One region of the Kineococcus mangrovi genome, then DNA from elsewhere that is predicted to be linked to it. Evidence: riboswitches for the same ligand, from Rfam matches in the RefSeq annotation. Region 1 holds a riboswitch; each other region holds the start of a gene.
What was found. Region 1 has a riboswitch for S-adenosylmethionine ahead of AB2L28_RS07045 (rhodanese-like domain-containing protein). Riboswitches for the same ligand answer to the same signal wherever they lie in the genome.
Positions count from the first base shown of each region.

Region 2: linked by a shared signal. The riboswitch ahead of AB2L28_RS06145 (MetQ/NlpA family ABC transporter substrate-binding protein) and the one ahead of AB2L28_RS07045 (rhodanese-like domain-containing protein) in region 1 are both predicted to bind S-adenosylmethionine.
Region 3: linked by a shared signal. The riboswitch ahead of AB2L28_RS07870 (acyl-CoA dehydrogenase family protein) and the one ahead of AB2L28_RS07045 (rhodanese-like domain-containing protein) in region 1 are both predicted to bind S-adenosylmethionine.
Region 4: linked by a shared signal. The riboswitch ahead of sfnG (dimethylsulfone monooxygenase SfnG) and the one ahead of AB2L28_RS07045 (rhodanese-like domain-containing protein) in region 1 are both predicted to bind S-adenosylmethionine.

Region 1 is NZ_JBGGTQ010000003.1:199,829-207,257, reverse strand. Features, by position in the region: gene AB2L28_RS07060 (class I SAM-dependent methyltransferase) at 1-57, opposite strand, end outside; gene AB2L28_RS07055 (cobalamin-independent methionine synthase II family protein) at 74-1,291, opposite strand; gene AB2L28_RS07050 (O-succinylhomoserine sulfhydrylase) at 1,327-2,535, opposite strand; gene AB2L28_RS07045 (rhodanese-like domain-containing protein) at 2,532-2,933, opposite strand; SAM riboswitch class I at 2,939-3,038, opposite strand; gene AB2L28_RS07040 (GNAT family N-acetyltransferase) at 3,202-3,693, opposite strand; gene sufU (Fe-S cluster assembly sulfur transfer protein SufU) at 3,728-4,159, opposite strand; gene AB2L28_RS07030 (SufS family cysteine desulfurase) at 4,184-5,518, opposite strand; gene AB2L28_RS07025 (DUF1684 domain-containing protein) at 5,515-6,303, opposite strand; gene AB2L28_RS07020 (NtaA/DmoA family FMN-dependent monooxygenase) at 6,314-7,429, opposite strand, start outside.
Region 2 is NZ_JBGGTQ010000003.1:4,420-11,848, reverse strand. Features, by position in the region: gene AB2L28_RS06175 (LysR family transcriptional regulator) at 1-308, opposite strand, end outside; gene add (adenosine deaminase) at 375-1,391, shown strand; gene AB2L28_RS06165 (purine-cytosine permease family protein) at 1,480-2,934, shown strand; gene AB2L28_RS06160 (OsmC family protein) at 2,945-3,448, opposite strand; gene AB2L28_RS06155 (DUF7711 family protein) at 3,506-4,132, shown strand; gene AB2L28_RS06150 (DUF1737 domain-containing protein) at 4,129-4,311, shown strand; SAM riboswitch class IV at 4,353-4,463, shown strand; gene AB2L28_RS06145 (MetQ/NlpA family ABC transporter substrate-binding protein) at 4,531-5,481, shown strand; gene AB2L28_RS06140 (methionine ABC transporter ATP-binding protein) at 5,478-6,506, shown strand; gene AB2L28_RS06135 (methionine ABC transporter permease) at 6,509-7,174, shown strand; gene AB2L28_RS06130 (diacylglycerol/lipid kinase family protein) at 7,196-7,429, opposite strand, start outside.
Region 3 is NZ_JBGGTQ010000003.1:411,825-419,253, forward strand. Features, by position in the region: gene mshB (N-acetyl-1-D-myo-inositol-2-amino-2-deoxy-alpha-D-glucopyranoside deacetylase) at 1-87, shown strand, start outside; gene AB2L28_RS07865 (AAA family ATPase) at 255-2,237, shown strand; SAM riboswitch class IV at 2,454-2,565, shown strand; gene AB2L28_RS07870 (acyl-CoA dehydrogenase family protein) at 2,630-3,907, shown strand; gene AB2L28_RS07875 (GNAT family N-acetyltransferase) at 3,918-4,934, opposite strand; gene fdxA (ferredoxin) at 5,034-5,360, shown strand; gene dapC (succinyldiaminopimelate transaminase) at 5,428-6,555, shown strand; gene AB2L28_RS07890 (citrate synthase) at 6,616-7,429, shown strand, end outside.
Region 4 is NZ_JBGGTQ010000004.1:401,608-409,036, forward strand. Features, by position in the region: gene purN (phosphoribosylglycinamide formyltransferase) at 1-258, shown strand, start outside; gene purH (bifunctional phosphoribosylaminoimidazolecarboxamide formyltransferase/IMP cyclohydrolase) at 258-1,829, shown strand; gene AB2L28_RS10835 (DUF3017 domain-containing protein) at 1,843-2,124, shown strand; gene AB2L28_RS10840 (MetQ/NlpA family ABC transporter substrate-binding protein) at 2,183-3,091, opposite strand; gene AB2L28_RS10845 (methionine ABC transporter permease) at 3,081-3,812, opposite strand; gene AB2L28_RS10850 (methionine ABC transporter ATP-binding protein) at 3,809-4,813, opposite strand; SAM riboswitch class IV at 4,941-5,050, opposite strand; SAM riboswitch class I at 5,207-5,288, shown strand; gene sfnG (dimethylsulfone monooxygenase SfnG) at 5,299-6,444, shown strand; gene idi (isopentenyl-diphosphate Delta-isomerase) at 6,625-7,155, shown strand; gene AB2L28_RS10865 (AAA family ATPase) at 7,183-7,429, opposite strand, start outside.

The DNA of each region.
Region 1 (7,429 bases):
CGAGTCCTGCCACAGGGCCCAGGCCGCGTCCCCCGCGGGCCCGCTCGTGGGTGTCACGGCGTGCTCACCCGGCTCACCGGAACAGTCGGGACCCGGCGATCCGGGCGCCCTCCCCCAGGGCCGCGAGCTTGGCCACGGCGATCTGGGGGTGGATGCGGCCGCCGAGCCCGCAGTCGGTGGAGGCGACGACGTTCTCCGCGCCGACGACGGAGGCGAACCGCTCGATGCGGTCGGCGACGAGTTCGGGGTGCTCCACGACGTTCGTCGCGTGGCTGACGATCCCGGGCACGATCCTCTTGCCGGCCGGCAGTTCGACGTCGCGCCAGACCTTCCACTCGTGCTCGTGCCGCACGTTGGCGGCCTCGAAGGAGTACGACCCCGCGTCGATCTCGAGCATGAGGTCGACGATGTGCCGGAACTCGACGTCGGTGGTGTGCGGACCGTGCCAGCTGCCCCAGCACAGGTGGAACCGCACCTGCTCCGGGGGCAGCCCGCGCAGGGCGTGGTTCAACGCCTCGACGCGGATCCGGGTGAAGGCGCGGTAGTCCTCCACGGAGGGTTCGGGGTTGATCTGGTCCCAGTTTTCCGCGATGGACGGGTCGTCGATCTGCACGGTGAGCCCGGCGTCGACGACCGCGCGGTACTCCTCGCGCATGACGTCCGCCCACGCCCAGATGTGCTCCTCCTCGGTCGCGTAGTACCGGTTGGAGATGCGCGCCCCGCTGCCCGGCGACAGCGAGGTGATGAAACCCTCCTCGACCCCGGCCGCGGCCAGGCCGGCCTTGAGGTTGGCGATGTCGGAGGCGATGGCTCCCTGGCCCGTGTAGGACAGCGGGCCGGTCGTGGCGGGGAACGCCGTCGCGGTCTCACCCGTCGAGATCCCCGACGCCGGGTCGGTGTACGCGTCGCGGAAGATCGTCCAGTCCCGCCGGTCGGGGAAGCTCGTGAGCCGGACGTCGCCCGGCGCGGACCGGACGACCGGCTGGGTGAACAGGTCCTCCCCCGTCACCTCCAGACCCGCCACGCGCTGGAACGAGTAGGACCACCAGGCGCCGTAGTCGACGGCGCTCGTCATCGCCTTGCCGTACTCCCCGTCGCCGACGACCGTCACGCCGAGGTCGCGCTGGCGGCGCACGAGGTCGACGACGGCGTCGGTGAGCAGCGCCTCGAACTCGGGGGTGCGCTCGAGGGTGAAACCGTCCGCGGCGAGCGTGCGGGCCTCGTTGGCGGCGATGAGTTCCGCGGTGCGCGGGAGGCTGCCGGCGTGGGAGACGGGGACGGACCTGGTCACGGGTGGGGCTCCGATCGGGAGGGGTGTCAGGGGTGTCAGGGGCGCGGGGTCGCGCGGGTGAGGGCGTGGTCGAGGTCCTCCAGGAGGTCCTCCACGTCCTCGAGGCCGACGGACAGGCGCAGGACGCCGTCGGTCAGGCCGATGGCGGCGCGGCCGTCCGGACCGAGCCGGCGGTGCGTCGTCGTCGCCGGGTGGGTGGCCAGGGACTTGGCGTCACCGAGGTTGTTGGAGATGTCGACGACCTGCAGGGCGTCGAGGACCTCGAAGGCGCGCTCCTTGCCGCGGCCCTGCGGGGCGTCGAGCTCGAACGTCACGACGGTGCCGCCGAGGTCCATCTGCCGCCGCGCGAGGTCGACCTGCGGGTGGCTGTCCAGCACGGGGTAGCGCACCCAGCGGATCCCGGGTCGCCGTTCCAGGTGCTCGGCGATCCGCAGCGCGTTCGCCGACGAGTGCCGCACCCGCAGGCTGAGGGTTTCCAGGCCCTTCGCCAGGGTCCAGGCGTTGAAGGGGCTGAGCGTCGGCCCGGTGTGCCGGGTGAGTTCCCGGAACCGCCCGCCGAGGAACTCCTCGGAGCCGAGGACCGCCCCGCCCATGACGCGCCCCTGGCCGTCGATGTGCTTCGTCGCGGAGTACACGACGACGTCCGCGCCGAACCGCAACGGGCGCTGCCCGACCGGGGACGCGAACGCGTTGTCGACGACGACGGTCGCCCCGGCCTCGTGCGCGAGCTCGGAGACCGCCGCGACGTCGACGAGGGTCTGCATCGGGTTGGCCGGGGTCTCGAAGAACACCGCCTGGGCTCCCGGGGCCAGGGCCCGTTCCCACTGCCCGAGGTCCTCACCGTCGACGAACACCGTCTCCACGCCCCAGCGGGGCAGGACCTCGTCGAGGACGACGAAGCAGGACCCGAAGAGGCTGCGGGCCGCGACGACCCGGTCGCCCGCCCCGAGGAGGGCGGCGAGGGCGTAGAACACGGCGGACATGCCGCTGGCCAGGCCGTAGCAGGCCTGCGCCCCCTCCAGCTGCCGCAGCCGCTCCGTGAACACCGACACCGTCGGGTTGCCGTAGCGGGAGTAGACGTACCGGTCGACGTCGCCGGCGAAGGCCGCCTCCGCCGCGGCGGCGCTCTCGTACACGTAGCCCGACGTGAGGTACATCGCCTCGGCCGTCTCCTCGAACGGGGAGCGGGCCAGCCCGCCGCGGACGGCCGCGGTGTCCGGTCGCCGGTCCCGCCGTCCGCTCACGACTGCCGCCAGGGCAGCCCCGCGGCCCGCCAGCCGGTGCCGCCGCGGTGCCCCTCCTCGTCCAGCGGTCCCTCGAAACCCTCGAGCACGTTGTAGCTGGGCCCGATCCCGGCCGCCGTCGCGGTGTCGGCCGCGCCGACGGACCGCTGCCCGGAACGGCACAGGAAGACGACCGCGCGGTCCGCGCCCGGCGTGATGCCCGCGGCGGCCAGTTCCCCGAGGAAGCGCCCGGGGTCGACGGGCAGCCACGAGACGAGGACCGGGTCGCGGTCCAGACCGCTCGGGACCCCCACGAAGCGCCACTCCGCCTCGGTGCGCACGTCCACGAGGACGGCGTCCGGGTCGTCCTGCACCAGGTCGAAGGCCTCACGCGGGGTGAGGTCGCCGGCGTAGCCCACTGTTCCTCCCATCGGTCCTGGCATGAGCACCCTCCGGGACGCGGTGCGTCCCCGGGGTTGCTGCGGCGTCGACGAGCCAGGTCTCTCGGCCGCTCTGGATGGTCCGGTCAGCCTAGGGCATCGCCGGCCGTGCCCGACGCCCCGGCGAGGCGCCGGACGACGGGAGGTGGCTGCCCGACACCTCGACCCCCTCGACCACGACGGTGGTGCGCCCGTCCCGGAGCCGGGTGGACTCCGCGACGACCCCGGCCCCCGGACCGCGGGTCGCTCACAGGAAGCGGTGCATGACGTGCAGCCCCACGTAGCCGTGCTCGGGGTGGTCGAAGGCCTGCGGGACGGTGCCGACGACCGCGAACCCCAGGGACCGCCACAGCGCCACGGCGGCGGTGTTGGTCTCCACCACGGCGTTGAACTGCATCGCCAGGAAGCCCCGCTCGCGCGCCCGGGCGACGACGTGCTCCCCCAACGACCGACCCACACCGCGGCCGCGGGCGGCCGGCGCCACCATGAAGCTCGCGGTGGCGACGTGGGAGCCGGCACCGGGCCGGTTCGGCCCGCACCTCGCGGTCCCGAGGACCGTCCCCGTCCCCTCCTCGACGGCGACGACCGTCGCCCAGGGCGGCGCACCGACCCACTCGGCGCGGGCCCGGTCCGAGGTCAGCCCCCGCGGCAGCGCGTACGTCTCGCCGTCGGCGACGATCTCGTCGAAGAAGGGCCAGATGCCGGCCCAGTCGGCCTCGGTGTAGTCGCGGATCTGCACGGGGGAACGGTAACCACCGCGACCGGCGCGTCCTTCAGGCGCGCAGCACCGCGTCGGCCAGCGCCGACCAGCTGAGCAGCGCGCACTTCACGCGGGCCGGGTACCTGGCGACCCCGGCGAAGGCGACGGCGTCGCCGAGGACCTCCTCGTCGCCGGGGTCCTCACCGCGGCTGGTGAGCATGTGCTGCACCGCCTCGCGCAGCTCGCCCACCTCGGCGACGGACCGGCCGACGACGAGCCCGTGCAGCACCGAGGCCGAGGCCCGGCTGATGGAGCAGCCGAGCGCGTCGTAGGACACGTCCCCCACGACCGGAGCGCCACCGGCGTCGTCGAGGCGGACCCGCAGCGTGATCTCGTCCCCGCACGTGGGGTTCACGTGGTGGGACTGCGCGCCGAACGGCTCCCGCAACCCCTCGCCGTGCGGACGCTTGGAGTGCTCGATGATCAGCTGCTGGTACAGGTCCACGCGCGTCAGGTTCTCACGGGGGGTTCAGCCGAACAGGTCGCGCGCCCGGTGCAGACCCCGCAGCACCGCGTCGACGTCCGAGGGCTGGTTGTAGGGCCCGAAGCTGACGCGCGTCGTCGCCGCGACCCCGAAGCGCCGGTGCAGCGGCCAGGCGCAGTGGTGACCGACGCGCACCGCGACACCCTCGTCGTCGAGCAGCTGCCCGACGTCGTGGGCGTGGACCTGCAGGTCCGGACCGTCCACGACGAAGGAGACCAGGCCCACGCGGTCGGCGGCGTCGAGGGGCCCGAGGACGCGGATCCAGGGCAGTTCCGCGAGCTCGGCGAGGAGCTGGGCCGTGAGGGCGCGTTCGTGCGCCTCCACGCGCGCGACCCCGGTCCCGTCCGGTCCGAGGCCGCGCAGGAAGTCCACGGCCGCGTGCAGGCCGACGGCCTGGGCGGTCATCGGCACACCGGCCTCGAACTTCTGCGGCGCCGGGGCGAACGTCGAGCGTTCCATCCGGACGAGCTCGATCATCGAGCCGCCGGTGAGGAACGGGGGCATGGCCTCGAGCAGTTCCGCGCGCCCCCACAGGACACCGACGCCGGACGGCCCCAGCACCTTGTGCCCCGAGAAGGCGGCGAGGTCGACGCCGAGGGACGGCAGGTCGACGGGCACGTGCGGGACGGACTGGCACGCGTCGAGCACGACGAGCGCGCCGACGCGGCGGGCGGCCGCGACGAGCTCGGCGACCGGCGCGATCGCGCCGAGGACGTTGGAGGCGTGCGCGAAGGCGACGACCTTCGTCCGCTCGGTCACCAGGGCGTCCAGCGCGCCGACGTCGAGGACGCCGCCGTCGGTGACGGGCACCCAGCGCAGCACCGCTCCGGTGCGGGCGCACAGCTCCTGCCACGGGACGAGGTTGGCGTGGTGCTCGGCCTCGGTGACGAGGAGCTCGTCGCCCTCGGCGAGCACGAACCGCGGGTCGAGAGCCTGCCCGGCCGGTGCCGAACCCCGCGCCGCGTAGGCGGTCGTGGTGCTGAACGCGTGGGCGACGAGGTTCAGCGACTCGGTCGCGTTCTTCGTGAACACGACCTCCTGCGCGGGGGCGCCGACGAACGCCGCGATCGCGGCCCGTGCGGCCTCGAAGTCGTCGGTGGCCTCCTCGGCGAGCTGGTGGGCCCCGCGGTGGACGGCGGCGTTGTGCGTCTCGTAGAACCGGCGCTCGGCGTCCAGGACGGCGCGGGGTTTGTGCGAGGTCGCCCCCGAGTCCAGGTACACCAGCGGTTTCCCGGAGCGCGTGGTGCGGCTCAGGATCGGGAACTGCGCCCGCAGGGCCTCCAGCTCGGCCGGGGGGAAACCTCCCGGGAGCACCGTCACCGCGGGTCCTTCTCCCCCGCCGCGACGGGGACGGTGAGCCGGTTCTCGGCCGGCGGCAGCGGGCACGTGGCGAAGTCGGTGAACGCGCACGGCAGGTTCTGCGCGCGGTTGAGGTCCAGGACCACCGGACCCGGCGTCGTCGGGACGGTGACCGACCGCGTCGTCCCCGTCGTCGTCACCCCGCTGGTGGCGTCCGTGAACAGGACGGTGCCGCCCTGGAACACCGTGAGCTGCTGGGGTCCGTCGAGGTCGAAGCGGACGACGCCGACGGCCCGGTGGTGGTGCTGCAGGCCCTCGACGACGGCGCCGACGACGACGTCCCGGACCTGCTCGTGGGGGACGAACTCGGCGGGCAGGACGTAGCGCTCGGAGAACTCGAAGACGGGCACGCCCGTGAACGACGCGAGCGTCGGGGCCTGCGGGTCGCGGACGCGCAGGGCGTGGTTCCCGCTGCGCTGCAAAACTTCCACCCGCCGCTGCCCCACCTCCAGGAGGGTCCCCGGTGCTCCCTCGGGGGTGTCGACGCGGACGGTGCCCTCGACAGGCGTCCCGTCGAGCGCGACTCCGTCCGCCGCGGTGGCGGTGACCTCGACCGCGCCGTCCACCGAGGCCCACCGGCCGGGCAGACCCTCGACGAGCGCGGCGTCGGCCCCGAGCCAGTGCAGGCCCGTGAGGCTCAGCCAGCCGTGCGGGGTCGACAGCACGGCCGTGCGCTCGGCGCGCCACGCGTCCCGGGCGGCCCGGGCCGCGTCGAGGGTTCCCTCGTCGATCGTCGTGGTGGTCATCTGCTGCTCCTCAGGCGGTGCGGGGGGCGGGGTCGAGCGCGCGGGACGCGTCGTGCGGGTGGGTCAGTCCGAGGTGCTCGCGCAAGGTCGTCCCGGTGTACTCCGTGCGGTACGCGCCGCGTTCCTGCAGCAGCGGGACGACGCGGTCGACGAACTCGTCCAGACCGGTCGGGGTGAGGTGCGGCACGAGGATGAACCCGTCGCAGGCGTCGGCCTGCACGTACTCGTCGATCTCCGCGGCGACCTGCTCGGGCGTCCCGACGAACTGCTGCCTGCCGGAGACCTCGACGACGAGTTCCCGGGCGCTCCAGCCGTTCGCGGCGGCCAGCTCCCGCCACTCGCGGGCGACCTCGACCCGGTCGCGGGGGAAGCGGGTGCGGCCCTGGGCGATCGTCGCCGTGAGGTCGGGGTCCTGCACCGGCAGCGGCCCCTCGGGGTCGAACCCCGTGAGGTCCCGGCCCCAGACCTGTTCGAGGAACGCGACGGCCTGCTGGGGCCCGACCTGCTGGAACCGGATCGTCCGGGCGTTCTCGCGGGCCTCGGCCTCGGTGTCCCCGAGCACGAACGAGGCGCCGGGCAGGATGCGCAGGTCCTCGCCCGAGCGGCCGTTGCGGACGGCGCGGGCCCGCAGGTCCGCCGTGAAGCGGCGGCCCGCCTCGAGCGTGCCGTGCATCGTGAAGACGGCGTCGGCGTACGCGGCGCCGAACTCCCGGCCGTCGTCGGAGTCCCCGGCCTGGAACAGGACCGGGTGCCCCTGCGGGCTGCGCGGCAGCAACCCCGGGCCCCGGACGTCGAACTGCGGTCCGTGGTGCCCGACGTCGTGGACGTCGCGCGCGAAGACGCCGAGCTCCGGGTCGGCGACGAGGGCGCCCGGCCCCCAGGAGTCCCAGAACGCCCTGGCGACGTCGATCACCTCACGGGCCCGCACGTACCGGTCGGCGTGGGCAAGGTACCCGCCGCGGCGGAAGTTCTCGCCCGTGAACGCGTCCGAGCTCGTCACGACGTTCCACGCGGCCCGCCCGCCGGAGAGGTGGTCGAGGCTGGCGAACTGCCGCGCGACCTCGGCGGCCTCGTTGAACGTGGCGTTGATGGTCCCGGCCAGGCCGAGGTGCGTCGTGACCGCGGC
Region 2 (7,429 bases), 200 kb from region 1:
GCGGCGGCGCGGCGGGCCCGGGCCAGGGCCCGGTCCAGGACCTCGCCGACGTGCGCCGCGTCGGCGAGCAGGGCCTGACCGGCGGGCGTCAGCGCCGGCCCCTCGCGGGCCACCCCCCGCGCGTCGCGGACGACGAGCCGGCCCCCGACGAGGGCCTCCATCCGCGCGATCGCCTGGCTCAGCGCCGGCTGGGACACCTGCAGCAACGCCGCCGCGGTCGTGAAGCTGCGTTCGCGCGCGACGGCCACGAGGTAGCGCAACGACCGGACGTCGAGCTCACCCCCACCCCGCCCCGTCCGCTCGCCCACACCCCGGATGCTCGCAGAACAGCTCTTCGTGCGACACGGTGGTCCCGCTCTGCCTAGGTTGGCCCGGTGCCCTCCCCCCGGTCCCTGACCGCGCTGCCGAAGGTCCACGTCCACGCCCACCTCGACGGGTCCTACCCCCGGGACGCCGTGCTCGCCCTGGCGCGCCGGCGCGGCGTCGAGGTCGACCTGCCCGAACGGGTCGGCACCCCCGGCGGACCCGGTGGCTGGCGGGACGTGTGGGAGTTCTTCGAGGCGTACGGCCGCGTCCCGGCGCTCGTGGCCGACCTCGACGACCTCGCCGAGCTGTGCGAGGCCCTGGTCGCCCAGGAGGCCGCGCAGGGCGTCGTCTACTTCGAGCCCGCCGTCGAGCCGCAGCTGTACGCGCCCCGGCTGGGCAGCCTGCGCGACGTGACGCGCGTCGTCCTGGCGGCGCTCGCGGACGCGGCGGCGCGGCACGGGATCGAGGTCGGGGCGCTCGTGACCGTGAACACCGACCAGGACGAACCGGTCGCCGCGGACCTGACGGACGTCGCCGTCGAGTTCGCCGGAGCGGGCGTCACGGCGTTCGGGACGGCGGGTTTCGAGGAGCCGTCCGGGCTGCACCGGTTCGCCGACCACGCCGCGCGGGCCCGCGCCGCCGGGTTGCCGGTCGTCGCGCACGCCGGGCAGACCGGCGGCTGGGAGTGCGTCGCCGAGGCCGTCGACGTCCTCGGCGCGTCGCGGATCTCGCACGGCGTGCGGTCGGTGGAGAACCCCGCCTTCGTGCGGCGGCTCGTCGAGGCGGGCGTCGTCCTGGACGTGGCCCCCGTCTCCAACGTCGCGCTGGGCGTCGTCCCCGACCTCGCCTCCCACCCGGCCCCGGTCCTGCACCGCGCGGGGGTGGGCCTCACCCTCAACGCCGACGACCAGCTGTGGTTCGGCCGCGGGGTGAGCGAGCAGTACGCCGTCGCCCGCGACGTGTGGGGGTTCTCCGACACCGACCTCGCCGCGCTCGCCGGGCACGGGTCGCGCGTGACGGGGATGAGCGCGCGCACGCGGCGGGTCCTCGGTGCCGGTCTGGCGGCCTGGCTGGACGGCGCGTGAGCCGGGGACGGCCGCGCCGGCGCCCTACGCTGCCTCGGGTGATCATCGACGCGGACCGCGACGGGCCGGACGAGGCGGGGGGACGACGGTGAGCGAGGTGCCCGCGACCCCGCAGGCCCGCGTGGGCGGGGTGGAGGTCGAGCTCAACGGCGTCAACGCCGTCGGCCAGGACGAGCGGCACGGCCGGCCCCGCGACCTGTTCTGGCCCTGGTTCGCCGCGAACGTGTCGGTGCTGGCCGTCAGCTACGGGTCCTTCGTCCTCGGCTTCGGCATCTCGTTCTGGCAGGCGACCGGGGTCTCGGTGGCCGGGGTGTTCCTGTCCTACGTCGTCGTCGGCCTCGTCGCCATCGCCGGCAAGCGCGGGTCGGCGCCCACGATGACGTTGTCCCGCGCGGCCTTCGGCGTCCACGGCAACCGGCTGCCCTCGCTCGTGTCGTGGTTGCTGACGCTGGGGTGGGAGACGTCGCTGGCCGCCGTCGCCGTCCTCGCGACCGCGACGGTGCTGGACCGCCTCGGCGCCGGCGGCGGGACGGGCACCAAGCTCGTCGCGCTCGTCGTCGTGGTCGGGCTCGTCGTGCTCGCCGGGACGCTCGGCTTCCGCGTCATCATGCGGGTGCAGCGCTGGATCACCGTCGTCACCGCGGTGCTGACGGTGGCGTACATCGTCTTCGCCGCCGGGTCCATCGACCTCGGCACCGTGCTCGCCCTGCCCGCCGGGGACACCGCCGCCGTCGTCGGCGCCTTCACGATGGTCATGACCGGGTTCGGGCTCGGCTGGGCCAACGCCGCGGCCGACTACTCCCGGTACCTGCCGCGGGACGCCTCCAGCGGAGGCGTCGTGCTCTGGACGACGCTCGGGTCCTCCCTGGGCCCGGCCGTGCTCCTCGTCTTCGGCGCGCTCGTCGTCGGCTCGCAGCCCGGCCTGAGCGAGACCGTCGCCCAGGACCCCGTCGGGGCGCTCACGGGGATCCTGCCGACCTGGTTCCTCGTCCCGTTCGCCGTCGTCGCGGTCCTCGGCCTCGTCGGCGGCGCGGTCATGGACATCTACTCCTCCGGCCTGGCGCTGCTGAACGTCGGGCTGCGCGTGCCGCGGCCGGTCGCCGTCCTGCTCGACGGCGCGCTCATGGTCGCCGGCGCCGTCTACATCGCCTTCTTCTCCGCCGACTTCCTCATCCCGTTCCAGGGGTTCCTCATCACCCTGGGCGTGCCGATCGCGGCGTGGGCGGGGATCTTCCTCGCCGACCTCGCGACGCGGAGCGCCGGTTACGCCGAGGACGAGCTGCTGGACCCCCGCGGCCGGTACGGCGCCGTGCGGCCCCTCGCGCTGGGGACGATGGTCGTCGCGACGGTCGTGGGCTGGGGCCTGGTCACCAACGGCGGCGCGAGCTGGCTGACGTGGCAGGGCTACCTGCTCGGGCCGATCGGCGGCCGCGACGGCGAGTGGGCCTACGCCAACATCGGCGTCCTGCTGGCCCTGGTCCTCGGGTTCGCCGTCGTCGCCGTGTTCGGGCGGGGCGAGGTGCGGCGGCAGGAGCGCCGCTGACGCGCACCCGTCAGGCGCGCTGGACGGTGACCTTCGGCGGGGTCTGCAGCGTCTGGGCGATGACGCAGTAGCGCTCGGCCAGGGTGATCATCTTCTGCTCGGTCGCCTCGTCGGCGTCGGAGGTGAAGTCGAAGGTGATGGTCACGTCGGTGATCCCGACGGGCACCTCCCTGGCCACGCCGAGGGTGCCGCGGGCGTCCCAGTGGGCCTCGGCGGTCACGGACGCGTTCCGCAGCTCCACGCCCATCGCCGTCGCGACGCTGCGCAGCGTCACCCCGGCGCACGCGGCGACGGCCTCGCAGAGCATGTCGGCCGAGCAGGCCTCGGTGCCGTCACCCCCGGCGGCGGGGTGCAGACCCGCGCGGGTCGTCCCGGCGAACCCGTCGACGGAGACGCCGATGGACTGCCCGTCCAGCACGGCGACGGCCTTGGCCGGCACCAGCGCCTTGGCCGGATCCTCCCGGTAGGAGTCCTTCAACGGCTTCTGCAGGGCCCTCAGTTCGGTCGAATCCACCGGCGAAGCTTAGGCCCGGGGGCGGGCGGGCCCGCAACCTCGACCACACTGGGTCCGGTGAAGTGGACGACCGCCCTGCGCACCCTCGAGGACGTCGCCGAGCGCTGCGCGCACGTGCACCGCCAGCCCGCCGGGATCGTGACGCTCCGGGTCACCGAGGCGTGGGTGCACGGCCCCCTGCTCGGCCCCCGCCGCGAGGAGCTGCCGGACGCCGACGCCGTGCGGGTCGCGCTCGTGACGAGCGCGGCCGAGGAGGACTGCGCGGCCGGCACCCGGCCGCCCGTGGCCGGGCACTGGCTCGCGGCGTCGGGGCTGGGGACGAAACCGGTCGTCCTGCGGTTCCGGTCCGCGCAGGCCCCCGTGTGGAACCACGTCGTCGACCGCCCGGTGCGGTTCTGGACGGCCGAGGAGGGTCCGGACCACGACGTCCTCGTGCAGCTGCGCGCGGGCGACGGGGAGTCGCTGCGCCCGCCGGCCCCCTCCCCCGCCGAGCTCGTCGAGCGCCTGGAGCGCGAACTGCGGGTGAGCCGCGGGGCGTTGCGCCGCACCGCGACCGAGTACGACGAGAAGCGCTGGGCACCGGGGTCGCCGAAGAAGCGGGGCGACGCCCTCGCCGACGCGGCCCTGGGGCTGCTCGCGGTCGAGGACGCGCTGGAGCGGGCCCGGGCTACCCTGCCCGGGTGAGCGAGGAGAAGCTGAGCTACCGCCTGCTGACCGGCCCCGACGACCGCTCGTTCTGCGAGAAGGTCAGCGCCGCCCTCGCCGACGGGTACGTCCTGTTCGGCGGCCCCTCGCTCACCACGACCGACGGGCGGACGGTCGCCGCGCAGGCCGTCGTGCTCCCCCACGTGCACCGGTCCTGAGGGCGGCCGGCCACCGCACCACCGGTGCTAGGGTTCCCCCAGGTCATGAGTGACAGCGACAAGCCCTGGCTCGCTGTCCGGCAACCCTCCTCCGCGGTGGGGTGCCCCAGGTGAGGACCTGGCCGGACGACCCCGTCCGGCAAGCGCGGATCAACGGACGCCGTCGATCACGGAGTGCTGCGAGCCGCGCGCCCGCCGAACGACTCCCGGAGTGATCGCGTGTCCAACGCCCCCGTCCTGCCCGACAAGCCCAAGCGCCGCGGCCTCCTCGTCGGCGTCATCGCCGCGATCGCCGTCGTGATCGTCGTGGTCGTCGCCGTCGTCCTGAGCACCCGGGACGACACCGCCACCACCGCGGCGAGCGGCGGCGGTGAGGCGCAGACCGTCACGATCGGTGTCGCGGACAAGTCGCTGCCGTACTGGAGCACCTACACCGAGCTCGCGAAGTCGAAGCTGAACGTCGACGTCGAGCTCGTCAACTTCTCCGACTACACCCTGCCGAACCCGGCGCTGGAGCAGGGCGAGCTGGATCTCAACCAGTTCCAGCACATCCAGTACCTGGCGAACTACAACGTCGAGGCCGGTGACGACCTGCAACCCATCGGGGCCACCGCCGTCTACCCGCTGCCGCTGTACTCCCTCACCGCGAAGTCCGCCTCGGAACTGCCCGCCGACGCGAAGGTCGCGATCCCCAACGACGCCATCAACGAGGCCCGTGGCCTGCTCGTGCTGCAGGAGGCCGGTCTGGTGACGCTGAAGGACGGCGGCACGGCGTTCTCCACGACGAACGACATCGAGTCCGGCAAGGTCGAGGTCGTCCCCGTGTCCGCGGACCAGACCGCGAGCGCGCTGCAGAGCGGTTCGGTCGCCGCCGCGATCGTCAACAACAACTACGCCACGGCCGCGAAGCTGCCGACCGACGACATCATCGTCCAGGACGACGCGAAGTCGGCCGCCGCGGCGCCGTACGTCAACATCTTCACGGCCCGCAAGGCCGACGCCACGAACGAGACGTACCTGCAGCTGGCCCAGCTGTGGCACGACCCGGCCGTGCAGGAGGTGTTCCTGCAGGACAACCCGACCGCGATCGTCGAGGACACCCCGGCCGCCGACCTGCAGGCGGAACTGACCGAGGTCGAGGCCGACGCGAAGGCCGCCAAGGGCAAGTGAGCGCGCTCATCTCGCTGACGGACGTCAGCAAGACCTTCGACCGTCGTGGCGGCAAGACCGTCACGGCGGTCGACGGCGTCTCCCTCGAGGTCGCCGAGGGCGAGGTCCTCGCCGTCATCGGGTACTCGGGAGCGGGCAAGTCCACCCTGGTCCGGCTCATCAACGCGCTGGAGAGACCCACGTCGGGCAGCGTCCGCGTCGCCGGGCAGGACCTCACGAGGTTGTCCGAGGGGGAACTGCGCGCGGCCCGGTCCCGCATCGGGATGATCTTCCAGCAGTTCAACCTGTTCCGGTCCCGGACCGTCGCCGGGAACGTCGGCTACCCGTTGAAGGTCGCGGGGGTCGCGAAGGACGAGCGCGACCGGCGCACCGCCGAACTCCTCGACTTCGTGGGGTTGCTCGACCGCGCCCACGCCTACCCCGAGCAGTTGTCGGGCGGGCAGAAGCAGCGCGTCGGGATCGCCCGCGCGCTGGCGACGAACCCGCCGCTGCTGCTGTGCGACGAGGCGACGAGCGCGCTGGACCCCGAGACGACGACCGAGGTGCTCTCGCTGCTGCGCCGGGTGAACACCGAACTCGGCGTCACCATCGTCGTCATCACCCACGAGATGGAGGCCGTGCGGCAGATCGCCGACCGCGTCGTCGTGATGGAACAGGGCCGGGTCGTCGAGGTCGGGGACGTCTACGACGTCTTCTCGGACCCGAAGACCCCTGCGGCGCAGCGTTTCGTGCGCAGCGCCACGCACGACCGCCCGTCGGCGGACACGCTGGCGCGCCTGCGCACCCACCACCCCGGCCGGCTCGTGAGCGTCCGCATCACCGACGAACCGGGACTTCAGCAACGGATCGACGCCGTCTTCCGGGACCACGGGACCACCGCCGAACTGGTGTACGGCGGGGTCTCGGAGGTCCGCGAGCGGCGGGCCGGTTCCCTCACCTACGAACTGACCGGTACCCCCGATGCGGTCGACGCGGCCTCGGCCGCGCTGCGGTCCGCCGGGGTCCACGTGGTCGAGGAGGTCTGACCGTGGACTTCAGCGGGTTCGTCGACACCCTCGGCGTGTTCAGGACCGCGATCTGGCAGACGCTGTTCATGGCGGTCGTCTCGCTCGTCGCCTCCGGCGTCATCGGGCTCGTCCTCGGGACGGCGCTGTACGCGACGCGGCCGGGCAACCTGTTCGGCAACCGGTTCGTCTTCGGGCTCATCGGGTTCGTCGTGAACCTGGTGCGCCCCATCCCGTTCATCATCTTCCTCGCCGCGATCACCCCGCTGCAGATCGCGGCCGTCGGGACGACGATCGGCACGACGGCGGTGACGTTCGCGATCTCGTTGGCCGCGGCGTTCGCGGTGGCCCGCATCGTCGAGCAGAGCCTGGTGAACGTCGACCCGGGCGTCGTCGAGGCGGCCCGCGCCGTGGGGGCCTCGCGGCTGTCGATCCTCGTCGGCGTCGTCATCCCCGAGGGCCTCGGCCCGCTCATCCTGGGCTACACGTTCATCTTCATCGGCATCGTCGACATGACGGCGCAGGCCGGTCTCGTCGGCGGCGGTGGGCTGGGCGACTACGCCATCACGTACGGCAAGCAGCGCTACGACTACGGGATCATCTACGTCGCCGTCGCGGCGATCGTCGTCATCGTGCAGGTGGGGCAGGTCGTGGGCAACCGCCTCGCGCGCAGCGTCATGCGCCGCTGACCCCCGGACCGCCCGGGCCCGTCAGGGGCACACCACCCGCCAGACGTCGGCGTGCATCTCGAAGCGCTCCGACGTCTGGGGGCCGGTGACCTCCCCGTCGGAGTTCAGCCGGAAAGACCCCGACTCGGCGGTGATCTCCACGACCTTCCCCGTCGCCGTGGTGACGTCCTGGCGCTCGACGTGGACCCCGCGGCGCAGGCCGGCCGCGAACCCGAGCCGGGCGAGCGGACCCGTGGACGTGCTCAGCACGACGTC
Region 3 (7,429 bases), 210 kb from region 1:
CGCCTGCGGCACGGGGTGGCCTCGGGCCCGTTCGACCCCGAGGGCCGGGAGACCGACCTCTTCGCCGGCGTGGCACCCGCCGGGTAGCGCACGCGCACGCCCGGGCCGGGTGATCGACCCGACACGCTCCGTTGCTCCGGGCGGGTGAACGCGATCGTCCGAACGCGTCACGGTGGGTGGTCGGGTGTGAGCGGGCGGGGTTGGCTGGGCCCACGTCCGGAACCCGCCGGGCGGGACCCGAGGAGGAGCGGCCCGTGGCCCACGTCTTGCGCGCCCCCCACGCCCCGCGCACGCCCGCGCCCGGGCGACCCGACCGTCCCGGCGCGCCCCGCGCCGGTCGCGACAGCGCCGACGTCGGGCGGCTGCGCGAGCGCAACCGCCGGCGCCGCACGCAGACGCTGCTGCTGGTCGTGCTCGCGGTGCTGCTCGTCCTCGACGTCCGCCTCGCCACCGGCGGGTCCCTCGTCCCGTCGCTGCCGGCGGTCGACCCGATCTACGTCATGGTGGGCCTCTTCTTCGCCGTGATGATCGCGCTGCTGCTCGGGCAGACCCTCGTCTCCGGCCGTTCCCCGCACGTCGTCTACCGGCCCGAGCAGATCGACGTCTCCCTCGACGACGTCAAGGGCCTGGACCCGGTGAAAGAGGACGTCGAGCGCAGCCTGGACCTGTTCCTCGGCTCGCGGACGTTCCGCAGCCGCATGGGCGGGCGCCCGCGCCGCGGGCTGCTCTTCGAGGGCTCGCCCGGCACGGGCAAGACGCACATGGCCAAGGCCATGGCGCGCGAGGCCGGCGTCCCGTTCCTGTTCGTCTCCGCGACCAGCTTCCAGTCCATGTGGTACGGCGCGACGGCCCGCAAGCTGCGCTCCTACTTCAAGGCCCTGCGCAAGGCCGCCCGCCGCGAGGGCGGGGCCATCGGGTTCATCGAGGAGATCGACGCGATCGCCGGAGCCCGCGGCGGCATGAGCGCGACGACCTCCGCCGCGACCTCCGCCCACTCGAGCGTCGTCGGCTGCGGCGGCCTGACGAACCTGCCGATGTCCGGGACCGGGACCGGGACGACGACCGGGCACGCTGCGCTGCGGACCGAGCGCCTCGCCTCCAGCGAGGGCGCCAGCGGTGTCGTCAACGAGCTGCTCGTGCAGATGCAGTCCTTCGACGAGCCCACCGCGACCGAACGGCTGCAGGGCTGGTTCGTCGACGCGGCCAACCGGTTCCTGCCGGCCCACCGCCGCCTCCGGCGCCCCGTCGGCGAGCCCGTCGAGGTCCTCCTCATCGCCGCGACCAACCGCGCCGACGCCCTGGACCCGGCGCTGCTGCGGCCCGGCCGCTTCGACCGCCGGATGAGCTTCGGCCTGCCCGACAAGACCGGCCGCCGCCAGCTCGTCGACCACTTCCTGGCCCGCAAGGCCCACGAGGCGCCCCTGGACGAGACCGAGCGGCGCGACGCGCTGGCCGGCATCACCAACGGCTACTCGCCGGTGATGATCGAGAACCTGCTCGACGAGGCCCTGGTCAACGCCGTCCGCCGCGGCGGCGACGGGATGAACTGGGCCGACCTCGAGCACGCCCGCCTCGTCACCGAGGTCGGTCTCGGCCAGCCGGTCGCCTACACCGACCACGAGGCGCGCCTCATCGCGACCCACGAGGCCGGGCACGCCGCCGTCGCGTGGCTCGTCGCCCCGCAGCGGCGCCTGGAGATCCTCACGATCGTCAAGCGCGCCGGCGCCCTGGGCCTGCTCGCCCACGGCGACGCCGAGGACGTCTACACCCGCTCGCGCACCGAGCTCGCCGGCATGATCGGGATCGCGTTCGGCGGCCAGGTGGCCGAGGAGCTGTTCTTCGGCGACGTCTCCACCGGCCCGGCCGGGGACCTGCAGTCGGCGACGTCGGTCGCCGCGCAGATGGTCGGGTCCGCCGGCATGGCGGGCACGCTCGTCTCCTTCGCCGCCGTCCAGCAGGGCGCCTTCGCCGACGGCAACCTCGTCGCCCGCGTCCTGGGCGACTCCGAGGGCCGCCGCCTCGTGGAGAACCTGCTGAGCGAGCAGAAGGAGGCCGTCCGCGAGCTCCTGGGCCGCCACCGCCACCTCGTCGAGGCGTTGCGGGACGCGCTGCTGGAGCGCCACGAGCTCATCGGCCACGAGATCACCGACGTGCTCGAGGCCGCGCAGGCCGAGCACGCGTCAGCTCCCCCGCAGCGGGTCGTCGACCTGCGCGACCCCGCCGACCGGCGGGTCTGAGGCTCGTCGCGACCGGGACGCAGGAGGGGAGTCCCGGTCGCGGCGCAGGACCTCGCGACGGCACCGGAGCCGGGGGCCGGCTCCGGGGGGCGGCCGTCGCGAGCGGGGCGCGGGAGCGGGGCACCCCGGGGGGCCGGGTGCACCGCTCCCGTTCGGCCGTGCGCTGGACGGGGCACCGCCTTGAACCCGAGCGCGCGGTCTGCTTTGCTGCTGCCAGGTCATGAGCGCCAGCGCGAAGCCCCGGCTCGCTGGCCGGCAACCCTCCTCGTCGTGGGGTGCCCCGGGTGACGACCTGACCCTGGTGCTCCGGCCCGGGTAAGGACGAACGGTCCTCGCACCGGCCGGTCCTCCCGCCCGGACGCCGCCGCGTCCGCGACCGAGGAGACCTCGCAGTGACCAGTGACACGCTGACCGCCCCCACCCCCTCCACCGCCCCGTCCGCCGCCGAGCGCTTCGCCCCGCTCTTCGCCCGCTGCGCCGAGGGTGTCGTCGCCCGCGAGCAGGACCACGAGCTGCCCCGCGCGCAGGTGCGCGAGCTGCTCGAGGCCGGGTTCGGCCGGCTGCGCCTGCCCGTGGCCGAGGGCGGGGAGGGCCTGGACCTCGTCGAGTTCGCCGACCTCCTGGTCGACCTCGCGGCCGCGGACTCGGCGCTGCCGCAGGTGTTCCGCGGGCACATCGCCTGGGTGGAGCAGGTGCTGACCCTGCCGCCGGGGGAGCACCGCTCCCGCTGGGTCGAGCGCATCGTCGCCGGTGAGCTCGTCGGCAACGCCTGGAGCGAGGTCGGGGACGGTGTCACCGGTGAGCAGCAGACCGTCGTCACCACGCGGGACGGACGCACCAGCGTCAGCGGCCGCAAGTACTACACGACCGGCACGATCTTCGCGGACTGGACCGACGCCACCGCCCGTCGTGCGCTCCCGGACGGGGGCTTCGAGGTCGTCACCGCGCTCGTCCCGGTCCACGGGGCCGGCGCCAGCGTGTCCGACGACTGGGACGGTTTTGGCCAGCGGCTGACGGGCACCGGCACGCTCGTCCTCGACGACGTGGAGGTCGACCCCGCCGACGTCGCCCCCTTCACCGACCGGTTCCGCTACCAGACGGCGCTGTACCAGCTCGTGCTGCTCGCCGTGCAGGCCGGCATCGCCGCGGCCGTCGAGCGCGACACGGGCGCGCAGGTGCGCGCCCGCACGCGCAGCTACACGCACGGCCTGACCCCGCTGGTGCGCGACGACGCGCAGGTGCTGTCGGTCGTCGGGGAGATCTCCTCCACCGCCTTCACCGCGCGCGCCCTCGTGCGGGCCGCGGCGCAGGCCGTCCAGGCCGCCGCGGACACCGCGCACCTGCCCGGCACGGACGCCGACCGCGAGGCCAACGTGCTGGCCGAGATCCGGACGGCCCAGGCCCAGGTCGTGCTCTCGGAGTCCGTGCCGCGGGCGGCGACCCTGCTGTTCAACACGCTCGGCGCCTCCGGCACCTCGCGGGGCCGGGACCTGGACCGGCACTGGCGCAACGCGCGCACGGTCGCCTCGCACAACCCGGTGATCTACAAGCAGCGGATCGTGGGGGACTTCTCGGTCAACGGGACCGAGCCGCCCTTCGTCTGGGACATCGGCACCCACGCCTCGGTCGACCCGGCCGCGGTGCGGGCCCAGGAGGCGCCCGGCCGGTAGCCCGCGGCGCTCAGCGCGGCGGCGCGACCCGGTAGTGGTACGCGTGGTGGACGGTGAACCCGACGCCCGCGTACAGCGCCCGCGCGGCCGCGTTGTCGCCCTGCACCTGCAGGTACGTCGACGCGGCGCCGCGCGAGCGGGCCCAGTCCGCGACCTCGGCCAGCACCCGCCGGGCGAGGCCGCGGCGCCGGTGCGAGGGCAGCGTCTCCACGGCCGTCACGCCGGCCCAGCCGGGGGACAGGGACCCGCGCGCGATCGCCACCGTCGTCCCGCCGTCCACCTGGTCGTCCACCACCCGGACGAACACCTGCTCGTCGGCCGAGACGAGGACCCGGCGACCGGCCGGCGGCACGGTGGGCAGCCCCTGGTAGTGGTACCGCGCCAGCCACGCGTCGTCCGGCTCGGCGGCCGTCTCGACGCGCAGGCCGCCGGGCAGCGGGACCTCCGCGGCGCCGGGCAGGTCGTCGGTCGCGGCGGTCAGCACGACCGTCGGCGTCCGGACGGTCCACCCGGTGGCGGCCAGCAGGTCGACGAGCGCGGTGCCCTCGCCCAGCCCGCCGTCGGGGTGGGCGACGGCGAGCAGCGGCTGCAGCCCGCGGGTGGTGTGGAAGTCCACCACGGCGGCGACCGCCTCGCGCAGCGGGACCCCCGGGTCGCCCAGGGCCAGGGCGGAGTTCGCCCGGCCGGTGAACCCCTCGCTCGCGCGCAGCCGCCAGCCGCCGAGGTCGACGCGCTCCAGCGGCCGCCAGTGCTCGGCCATGACGCGTTCGAGGTCGTCGGTGCCGATCGCGGTGTGCGGCGGGCCCTTGCGGGCCGGGGGCGGCGGGACGGGCTTGGCGGCCAGGACGTCCGCGCGGGCCACGACGACCTCCCCGCGGCGCGTGGCGATGCGCAGCGACCGCTCGTCGGCGGCCAGCAGGTCCCCGAGGGCGTCGGTGGCCGACCCGTCGGGCAGCCGGTGGCGCACGACGACGCGCCCGCCGACGGTCAGCGGGCGGACGAGCGCTTCGGGCGTGGGGTCGGTCACTGCTCTCCCGGGGGTGGTGCGTGTGCGGTGTGCCGCAGGCGTCGGCGATACTACGGAGGGCGTCCCGGCCGCCCGCCCGCCGGAGGAGGAGGACATCCCGTGACCTACGTCATCGCGCAACCCTGCGTCGACGTCAAGGACAAGGCCTGCATCGAAGAGTGCCCCGTGGACTGCATCTACGAGGGTGAGCGGTCGCTGTACATCCACCCGGACGAGTGCGTCGACTGCGGTGCCTGTGAGCCGGTCTGCCCCGTGGAGGCCATCTACTACGAGGACGACGTCCCGGAGCAGTGGTCGGCCTTCACGGCGGCCAACGTCGAGTTCTTCGACACCGTCGGCTCACCCGGCGGCGCGGCGAAGATGGGTGTCATCGCCGGCGACCACGCGGTCGTCACCGCGCTGCCCCCGCAGGCCGAGGGGCACTGACGTGAGCGCGCCGACCCACCACGAGCCGGCGTCCGGGGCCCGCGGCCGGGTCGGCGCGTCAGCCGGGGTGTCACTGCCGGACTTCCCCTGGGACTCCCTCGCGGCCGCCAAGGACCGCGCCCGGTCCCACCCCGGCGGGATCGTCGACCTCTCCGTCGGCACGCCCGTCGACCCGACACCGGCCGTCGTGGCCGACGCGCTGCGCTCGGCGGCCGACGCGCCGGGCTACCCCCAGACGCACGGCACGGCGCCGCTGCGCGAAGCCGTCGCCGCCTGGTTCGCCCGGCGCCGCGGCGTCCCCGGGCTGGACCCCGACGGGGTCCTGCCGACCGTCGGCTCCAAGGAGCTGGTGGCCTGGCTGCCGTTCCTGCTGGGGCTGGGCGGGGACGACGTCGTCGCCCACCCCGCGGTGGCCTACCCGACGTACGACGTCGGTGCCCGGCTCGCCCGGGCGACCCCGCTGGGCGCCGACACCGTCGAGGAGCTGCAGGCCGCCTGGGACGGCGGCGCGCGGATCCGGCTGCTGTGGCTGAACTCCCCGTCCAACCCGACCGGCGCCGTGCGCACCGTCGCCGAGCTCACGGCCCTCGTGGCGTGGGCGCGGGCGCACGACGTCGTCGTGGCCTCCGACGAGTGCTACGCCGAGCTGGGCTGGGCCCCGGCCCACGACACGACGGTCGGTGGCCTCGTCCCCTCCGTCCTGGACCCGCGCGTGTGCGGGGGCGACCACACCGGCCTGCTCGTGGCGTACTCCACGTCCAAGCAGTCCAACCTCGCCGGGTACCGGGCCGCGTTCCTGGCCGGGGACCCGGCGCTCGTGGCCGAGGTCCTGCAGGTGCGCAAGCACGCCGGGATGATCGTCCCCTGGCCCGTCCAGGTGGCGCTGCAGGCCGCCGTGAGCGACGACGCGCACGTCGCCGCGCAGCGCGAGGTCTACCGGGCCCGGCGCGAGGTGCTGCGGGAGGCGTTGCGGGGCGCGGGGTTCCGCGTCGACGCCAGCGAGGCCGGCCTGTACCTGTGGAGCACCCGGGGCGAGCCGGCGCGCACGACCGTGGACCTGCTGGCCGACCGCGGGGTCCTCGTGGCCCCCGGTGACTTCTACGGTCCGCCCGGGGAGCAGCACGTCCGCGTCGCGCTCACGGCGAGCGACGAGCGGGTGGCCCGCGCGGGGGAGCGGCTGGCCGACCTCGCGTGAGGGTCCACCCGTGCAGGACCTGTGTCGCGAGCGTTCGACGGGGGCGGGTACGGTCGCGACATGGCTGACTCCGTGACGCTGAAGCACGACGGTGGGGAACTGGACCTCCCCGTGTCCCCTGCCACCGAGGGCGCCGCCGGCTTCGGCATCGGCAGCCTGCTGAAGGAGACCGGGCTGGTCACCCTCGACGCCGGCTTCACGAACACCGCCTCGTGCGAGAGCGCGATCACCTACATCGACGGCGACGAGGGGATCCTGCGCTACCGCGGGTACCCCATCGAGCAGCTGGCCGAGGGCTCCACGTTCGTCGAGACGAGCTTCCTGCTCATCCACGGGCACCTGCCCTCGGAGTCGGAGCTCGCCGACTTCACGGCCCGCATCCAGCGGCACACGCTGCTGCACGAGGACCTCAAGCGGTTCTTCGACGGCTTCCCCCGCGACGCGCACCCGATGCCCGTCCTGTCCAGCGCCGTCAGCGCGCTGTCGACCTTCTACCCGAACTCGCTCAACCCGTTCGACGACGAGCAGGTGGAGCTGTCCACCGTCCGGCTGATGGCCAAGCTGCCGACCATCGCGGCCTACGCCCACCGCAAGTCCCTCGGCCAGCCCCTGCTGTACCCGGACAACCGGCTGGGGCTCGTCGAGAACTTCACCCGGCTCGCGTTCGGGAACCCGGCCGAGGACTACGAGCTCGACCCCGTCCTGGTCAAGGCGCTGGACCAGCTGCTCATCCTGCACGCCGACCACGAGCAGAACTGCTCGACCTCGACGGTGCGGCTCGTCGGGTCCGGCCAGGCGAACCTCTTCGCCTCGGTCTCGGCGGGCATCCACGCCCTGTCCGGTCCGCTGCACGGCGGGGCGAACTCGGCCGTCC
Region 4 (7,429 bases), on a different contig from region 1:
GCCCACGGCGTGCGCGACGCCCTCGCCCACGGCGTGAAGGTCACCGGCTGCACCGTCCACCTCGTCGACGCCGGGGTCGACACCGGCCCGATCCTCGACCAGTCCGCCGTGCGGGTCCTGCCCGGCGACGACGAGGCGACCCTGCACGAACGCATCAAGACCGCCGAGCGCGACCTGCTCGCCCACGTCGTGAGCCGGCTGGCCCGCGAGAGCACCCACCCCACGAGCACCCACCCCGAGAGGACGGCACCCCGCTGATGGACCCCCAGGCCACGAAGGTCCCCGTGAAGCGCGCGCTGGTCAGCGTCTACGACAAGACCGGTCTGGAGGAGCTCGCGCAGGGCCTGCACGCCGCGGGCGTCGCGCTCGTGTCCACCGGCTCCACCGCGACCCGCATCGCCGCCGCGGGGGTGCCCGTGACGCCCGTGGAGGAGCTCACCGGGTTCCCCGAGTGCCTCGACGGCCGGGTCAAGACGCTGCACCCGCGCGTGCACGCCGGGATCCTCGCCGACCGCCGGCTGCCCGACCACGTCCGCCAGCTCGCCGAGCTCGACGTCGAGCCGTTCGACCTCGTCGTCGTCAACCTCTACCCGTTCGCCGCCACCGTCGCCTCCGGCGCCGCGTACGACGAGGTCGTCGAGCAGATCGACATCGGGGGCCCCTCCATGGTCCGCGCCGCCGCCAAGAACCACCCGAGCGTGGCCGTCGTCGTCGACCCCGCCCGCTACGACGACGTCCTGGCCGCCGTCGGCGACGGCGGGTTCGACCTGACCTCTCGCCGCCGCCTGGCCGCCGCCGCGTTCGCGCACACCGCGGCCTACGACACCGCGGTCGCGACGTGGTTCGCCGAGCAGACCCTCGACACCGACGACGAGGGCTGGCCCGCCGTGACCGGCCTCGCCCTCGAGCGGACCGCCGTCCTGCGCTACGGCGAGAACCCGCACCAGCGGGCCGCCGTCTACGCCGACCCGACCGCGGCCCCCGGCATCGCCCAGGCCGTCCAGCTGCACGGGAAAGCCATGTCCTACAACAACTACGTCGACGCCGACGCCGCCCTGCGCGCCGCGTACGACCTGTCGGGCCCGGCCGTCGCCGTCATCAAGCACGCCAACCCGTGCGGCATCGCGACCGGCACCGACGTCGCCGCCGCCCACGCGCAGGCGCACGCGTGCGACCCCGTCTCCGCCTACGGCGGGGTCATCGCCGCCAACCGGGTCGTGACCCGGGCCATGGCCGAGCAGGTCGCCCCCGTCTTCACCGAGGTCGTCATCGCCCCCGGGTTCGAGCCGGAGGCGCTGGAGGTGCTGCAGGAGAAGAAGAACATCCGCCTGCTGCAGCTGCCCGAGGGGTACGGGCGCAACGCGCAGGAGTGGCGCCACGTCTCCGGCGGCGTCCTCGTCCAGACCCTCGACGCGGTCGACGCCGACGGGGACGACCCGTCGGCCTGGACCCTCGCGGCGGGGGAGGCGGCCTCCCCGGAGGTGCTGGCCGACCTCGAGTTCGCCTGGCGCGCCGTCCGCTCGGTGCGGTCCAACGCGATCCTGCTGGCCAAGGACGGCGCCTCGGTCGGCGTCGGCATGGGCCAGGTCAACCGCGTCGACTCCTGCCGCCTCGCCGTCGATCGCGCCGGGGCCGAGCGCGCCGCCGGTTCGGTCGCGGCCTCCGACGCGTTCTTCCCCTTCGCCGACGGCGCGCAGATCCTGTTCGACGCCGGGGTGCGGGCCGTCGTCCAGCCGGGCGGGTCGATCCGGGACGCCGAGGTCGTCGAGGCCGCGACGGCGGCGGGCGTGACGATGTACTTCACCGGCGCGCGGCACTTCGCCCACTGACCGGGGCACGGACGTGGCCGGTCCCGAGCGCGTGCCCGCACCGGGCAACGCCGTCCTGCTGACCCTCGTCGGCGGGATCGTCGTGGCCCTGGGGCTGACCCTGCTCGCCGGTCCGGTCGCCGGCGGGCTCCTGCTCGGGGCCGACCTCGCGGTGGCCGCGGTCCTGCGGCTGGTGCTGCCGGTGCGGATCGCGGGGGCGCTCGCCGTCCGCTCCCGCGGGATCGACGTCGCGATGCTGCTGGTGCTGGCCGCGTCCTGCCTCGTGCTGGCCGGGGTCGTCCCCACCCCCGTCTGAGGACGGCCGGACGCCCCCTGCGGGGTGGAGGGGGCGTCCGGCCGTCCTCAGCGGGGGGTCAGCGCGCGTCGAGCGGGAGCAGGACGTCCTTCACCTCGGGGTCGGTGGCCAGGTACTCCTGCACCGCCGGGTCCTGGAACGTCGCGACGAGGGCCTCGATGTTGTCGGTGTCCTTCCAGCGCGAGCCGATCGTGAGCTGGCCGGCGAACTCGTCGGGGGCGGTCGGGGCGAAGATCTGCTGCTCGATCGGGACCTTCGCGGCGAGGTAGTACTCGGTGTACCCGACGGCCGCGTCCAGGTCCGGCAGCGCGCGGGACTGCGCGCCGAAGTCCAGCAGCGTGAACTTCAGGTCCTTGGGGTTCTGGGCGATGTCGTCCACCGTCGCCGATCCGACGTCCGTGCCCTCCTTCAGCGTGATGAGACCGGCCTCCTGCAGCACGAACAACCCCTGCGACTCGTTGGCCGGGTCGGAGTACAACGAGACGGTCCCGCCCTGCGGGATCTGCTCGGGGCTGCCCCACTTCGCCGACCACAGGCCGAAACCCCACCGGAACACCGGGGTCGCGGCCTCCTCCCGGAAGTCGGGGTTGGCCTGCAGGACCTGGCCGAGCCACAACCGGTGCTGGTAGATGGTGCCGGCCACCTCGCCGTCGCTCACGGCCCGGTTGATGGTGTTGGAGTCGGCCAGCGCCTTGAACGCGACGGTGATGCCGTGCTTGGGGGCGACCTCCTTCGCGACGTACTCGATGAGGGCCTGCTCCCGGGCGTTGCCCTCCGCGGTCGCGACGTACAGGGTCGCCCCCGCCTGCGTGTTCGCGGTGCTCTCCCCGCCCAGGCGGGGCACGACGATCGCGGCGGCGACGCCGAGCAGGACGACGGCCCCGCCCGCGACGAACGGCCAGCGCCGTCGCGTCCGGAGTTCGAAACCGTGGTCGTCGGTGGTGTGTTCGCGGGTCTCAGCGGACAAGGGTCGTCTCCTGCGTCGGGGTGGGGGTGGGGCGGTTCCTGGTGCGGGGGCGGCGACGGGTGCGCGGATCGGCCGCGCGGGCCAGGGCGTCACCGGTGAGCTGGACGAGGGCGACCAGCGCGACGAGGACGACGATCGTGGCGATCATCACGGCGTGGTCGAAGCGCTGGTACCCGTAGGTGACCGCGACGTAGCCGATCCCGCCGGCGCCGATGGTCCCGGCGATCGCGGAGTACTCGATCATCGCGATGGTGTTGATGGTGAACCCGCCGATGATCGAGGGGGTGGCCTCGGCCAGTTGCACCGTCGTGATGACCTGCAGCGGTGAGGCTCCCGAGGCCTGGGCGACCGCCACGAGGTTCGGCGGCACCGACCGCAGGGAGTTCTCCACGATGCGGGCGAAGAACGCGGTGCCCGCCAGGACCATCGGCACGACGGCCGCGCGGATGCCGATGTTCGTGCCGGTGACGAACCGGGTGAACGGGACGAGCGCGGCCATGAGGACGAGGAACGGCAGCGAGCGACCGGTGCTGACGACCCAGGACAGGACGGTGTGCGCGGGGCGGTTCTCCAGCAGTCCGCCGGGGGCCAGGTTGTGCACGAGGACGCCGATGGGCACCCCGAGCAGGACGACGATCGTCATGACGATGCCGACCATGAGCAGCGTGTCCAGCAGCGCCGGGGCGATGAGCGCGGGGATCTGCGCGAGCGGGGTGTTCACACGAGGTCCAGTTCCCGCGGGACGGCGGGGACCTGCGCGTGCAGCCCCCGGCGGTCCAGGGCGGTGGTGAGGGCGGTGGGGTCGACGCCGCCGGGGACCCCGAGGGTGGCGTGCCCGACGGTGCGGCCGGCGACGGTCCCGACCGAGGCCCCGAGCAGGGCGAGGTCGTGACCCAGTTCGCGGGACGTCGTGGTCAGCCAGTCGGCGGGCACGTCGTCACCGCGGTAGTGCACCTCCCAGACCGCCAGACCGCCCGCGTCGCCCACGCCGCGGCGGGGCAGCAGGGCCGCCCCGACGGGCGAGGCCGGGTCCCGCAGCACGTCCAGGAGCGGGGCCGCCTCGACGATCCGTCCGTGCTCCAGGCGGGCGACGGCGTCGGCCACGTCGACGACGGTGTCCATCTCGTGGGTGATGAACAGGATGGCCAGCCCGAGGTCGTCGCGCAGTTCCCGCAGCAGGCCGGTGATCGAGGCCGTGGCTTGCGGGTCCAGCCCCGAGGTGGCCTCGTCCGACAGCAGGACGCCGGGGCGCAGGGCCAGGGCGCGGGCGATGCCGACGCGCTGGCGCTGACCACCGGACAGCTCGTGCGGGTAGCGGTCGGCGAGCCCGGTCAGCCCGACCCGTTCGAGCAGTTCGGCCACGCGCCGCTGCCGGTCGCGGGCCACGACGCCGAGGTAGCGCAGCGGGAGCTCGACGTTCTGCGCGGCCGTGCGGCGCGTCTGCAGGCCGTCGGACTGGAAGATCGTCCCGATGCGGCGCCGCGCCTCGCGCAGCCGCCCCGCACCCAGCCGGGTGAGGTCCTGGCCGCCCACGACGACGGACCCCGACGTCGGGCGGGTCAACAGCGTCACGCACTGCGCGAGCGTGCTCTTGCCCGCGCCGCTGGGGCCCACGACGGCGGTGATGCTGCCGTCGGGGACGGTGAGGTCGAGGTGGTCCAGGACCGTCGTGGCGTGCGGGGGGTCCCCGTAGGTCTTGGTGAGGTGGCGCAGTTCGATCACGTCGTCTCCTGGGCGGCGTCCGGGCAGGGGAGGTCGCGGGCCCGGCGCGACGCCGGGTCCGGTGGGGAGGGGGAGCAGAGGGTGCGCTCAGCGGGAGCGGCGACAGTCCTTCGACACGGGAACTCCTGGTTCGTCCTTGCCCGCAACTCCTGCGGACCTGGTCCTCACCCGGAGCACCCCGTGACGAACCAGGGTTGCCGGCCAGCGAGCCGGGGCTTGACGCTGGCGCTCATGACCTGCCTCGACTGTGGCAGCCGCCGCAGACCCCCGTCAAGCGGTTCCGGGACGTCCGGAGTCGGAGAGGGGTCTCCGACATGCGTTGCGGGACAACGTCGTACCGGTCCCGAAAAGAGCCGGGAGCATCGGTCCGCCGGAGGGGGTACGCTGCGGGGGAACCCATCCAGAGCGGCTGAGAGACCTGGCTCGACGACGCCGCAGCAACCCACGGGGGTGCTACCGCCAGGACCGATGGAGGACGTTTCGCGATGCCCCTGCACGAGCCCCTGAAGTTCGCCTACTGGGTCCCCAACGTCTCCGGCGGTCTCGTCGTCTCGACGATCGAGCAGCGCACCAGCCACGACCCGGCCTACAACGTCGAGGTGGCCAAGGCCGCCGAACGCGTCGGTTTCGAGTACGCACTGACCCAGGTGCGCTACCTCGCCTCCTACGGCGCCGACGCCCAGCACGAGTCCACCTCGTTCTCCCTGGCCCTGCTGCTGGCCACCGAGCGGCTCAAGGTGATCGCCGCCGTCCACCCCTTCTTCTGGCACCCCGGTGTGCTCGCCAAGTTCGCCGCGACCGCGCAGGAACTCACCCAGAACCGCCTCGCGCTGAACATCGTGTCCGGCTGGTTCAAGAACGAGGCGACACAGCTCGGGGTCACCTGGCACGAGCACGACGACCGCTACAAGCAGTCCGAGGAGTTCATCGAGCTCCTGCGCGGGGTCTGGGGCGAGGACGGCTACAGCCAGTCCGGGGACTTCTTCAACGCCTCCGACATCACGTTCCGCCCGCAGCCCGCGGTCACCCCGGAGCTCTTCCAGGGCGGCAACTCCTCCGCCGCGCAGGCCATGGCCGGCCGCGTCAGCGACTGGTACTTCATGAACGGCAAGTCGATCGCGGGGGCCGCCCAGGGCGTCCGCGAGGTCTCCGCCCTCGCCGCGGAGAACGGGCGCACCGTCCGGTTCGGGCTCAACGGCTTCGCCCTCGTCCGCGACACCCGCGAGGAGGCCGAGGCCGTCCTGGAGGAGATCATCGCCAAGGCCGACCGCACCAAGGTCGAGGGCTTCGGCGCCGCCGTCCAGGAGGCGGGCAACTCCACCGGGGACGGCAAGGGCATGTGGGCGGACAGCGAGTTCCGCGACCTCGTGCAGTACAACGACGGGTTCCGCACCGGGCTCGTCGGCACCCCCGACGAGGTGGCGCGCCGCGTCCTGGCGTACCGGCTCGTCGGCGTCGACCTGCTGCTCCTCGGGTTCCTGCACGTCAAGGAGGAGGTCGAGGCGTTCGGCGAGCTCGTCATCCCGCGCGTGCGCGAGCTCGAGGCGCGCCTGGCCGCCGGTGAGGACCTGCAGCTCGGCGCCGAGCTCGACGAGGCCGTCGTCGCCGCGACCCAGCCCGTCCCGGCCTGAGCCGGGGCAGGGTGGCCGGGGTGTCCCGGTGGTCCCCGCCCGCGCGGTCCTGACCGCCGGCGGGACGGCGACGGACCACCGGGGGACCACGGGGGACCCTCCTGCCCGGGGTCGCGGCCGCGGCGCGCGTGTCGGCGTCGCGTGCTCGCCGTGCGCCGCCGAACGGCTTACGGTGCGGGGGTGACCCTCGCCCCCGCCGACCCCACCGTCGAACTGGTCGTCCTGCTGACCGACGACGGCACGCCCTGCGGCACGGCGCCGAAGGCCGACGTGCACCACACGAGCACCCCGCTCCACCTCGCGTTCTCCTGCTGGATCGTCGACGGGGCCGGTCGCACGCTGCTGACCCGGCGCGCAGCGGTCAAGCGGACGTGGCCGGGGGCGTGGACGAACTCCTTCTGCGGTCACCCCGGGCCCGGTGAGGACCCCGCCGACGCCGTGGCCCGGCGCTCGGTGCAGGAGCTCGGCGCGCCCGTCGCCGACGTGCAGCCGCTGCTGCCGGCGTTCCGGTACCGCGCGGTCATGGCCGACGGCACGGTCGAGAACGAGATCTGCCCCGTCTTCACGGCCCGCCTCGCCGGTGAGCTGGCCCTGGACCCGGCGGAGGCCGACGCCCACCGCTGGGTGGACCTGACCGACCTGCGCGCCGAGGTCGCGGCCGGGCCCGGCCCGTTCAGCCCGTGGATGCGGCTGCAGCTGCAGGAGTTCTGAGCCCCACCCGTCCCCGCTGGACCGGTGTCACCCGGTGCCCTCGCCGTCGTGGGCGGCGAGGTCGTGAGCCGCGAGGTCGTGAGCGGCCAGGTACTCCTGGACCAGCTGCTCGCTCACCCGCCCCCGGTCGGCGACGGCGCGCCCCTCCTCCCGCGCCCACGCCCGCACCAGTTGCGGGTCGACACCGCTGCGTCCCCGCCGATCGGCGCCCCGGGCGGGTGGGGTCCCGGGGTCCGGGAGCGCCGACGGGTCGGGCAGCCGGGTCACGGTCACC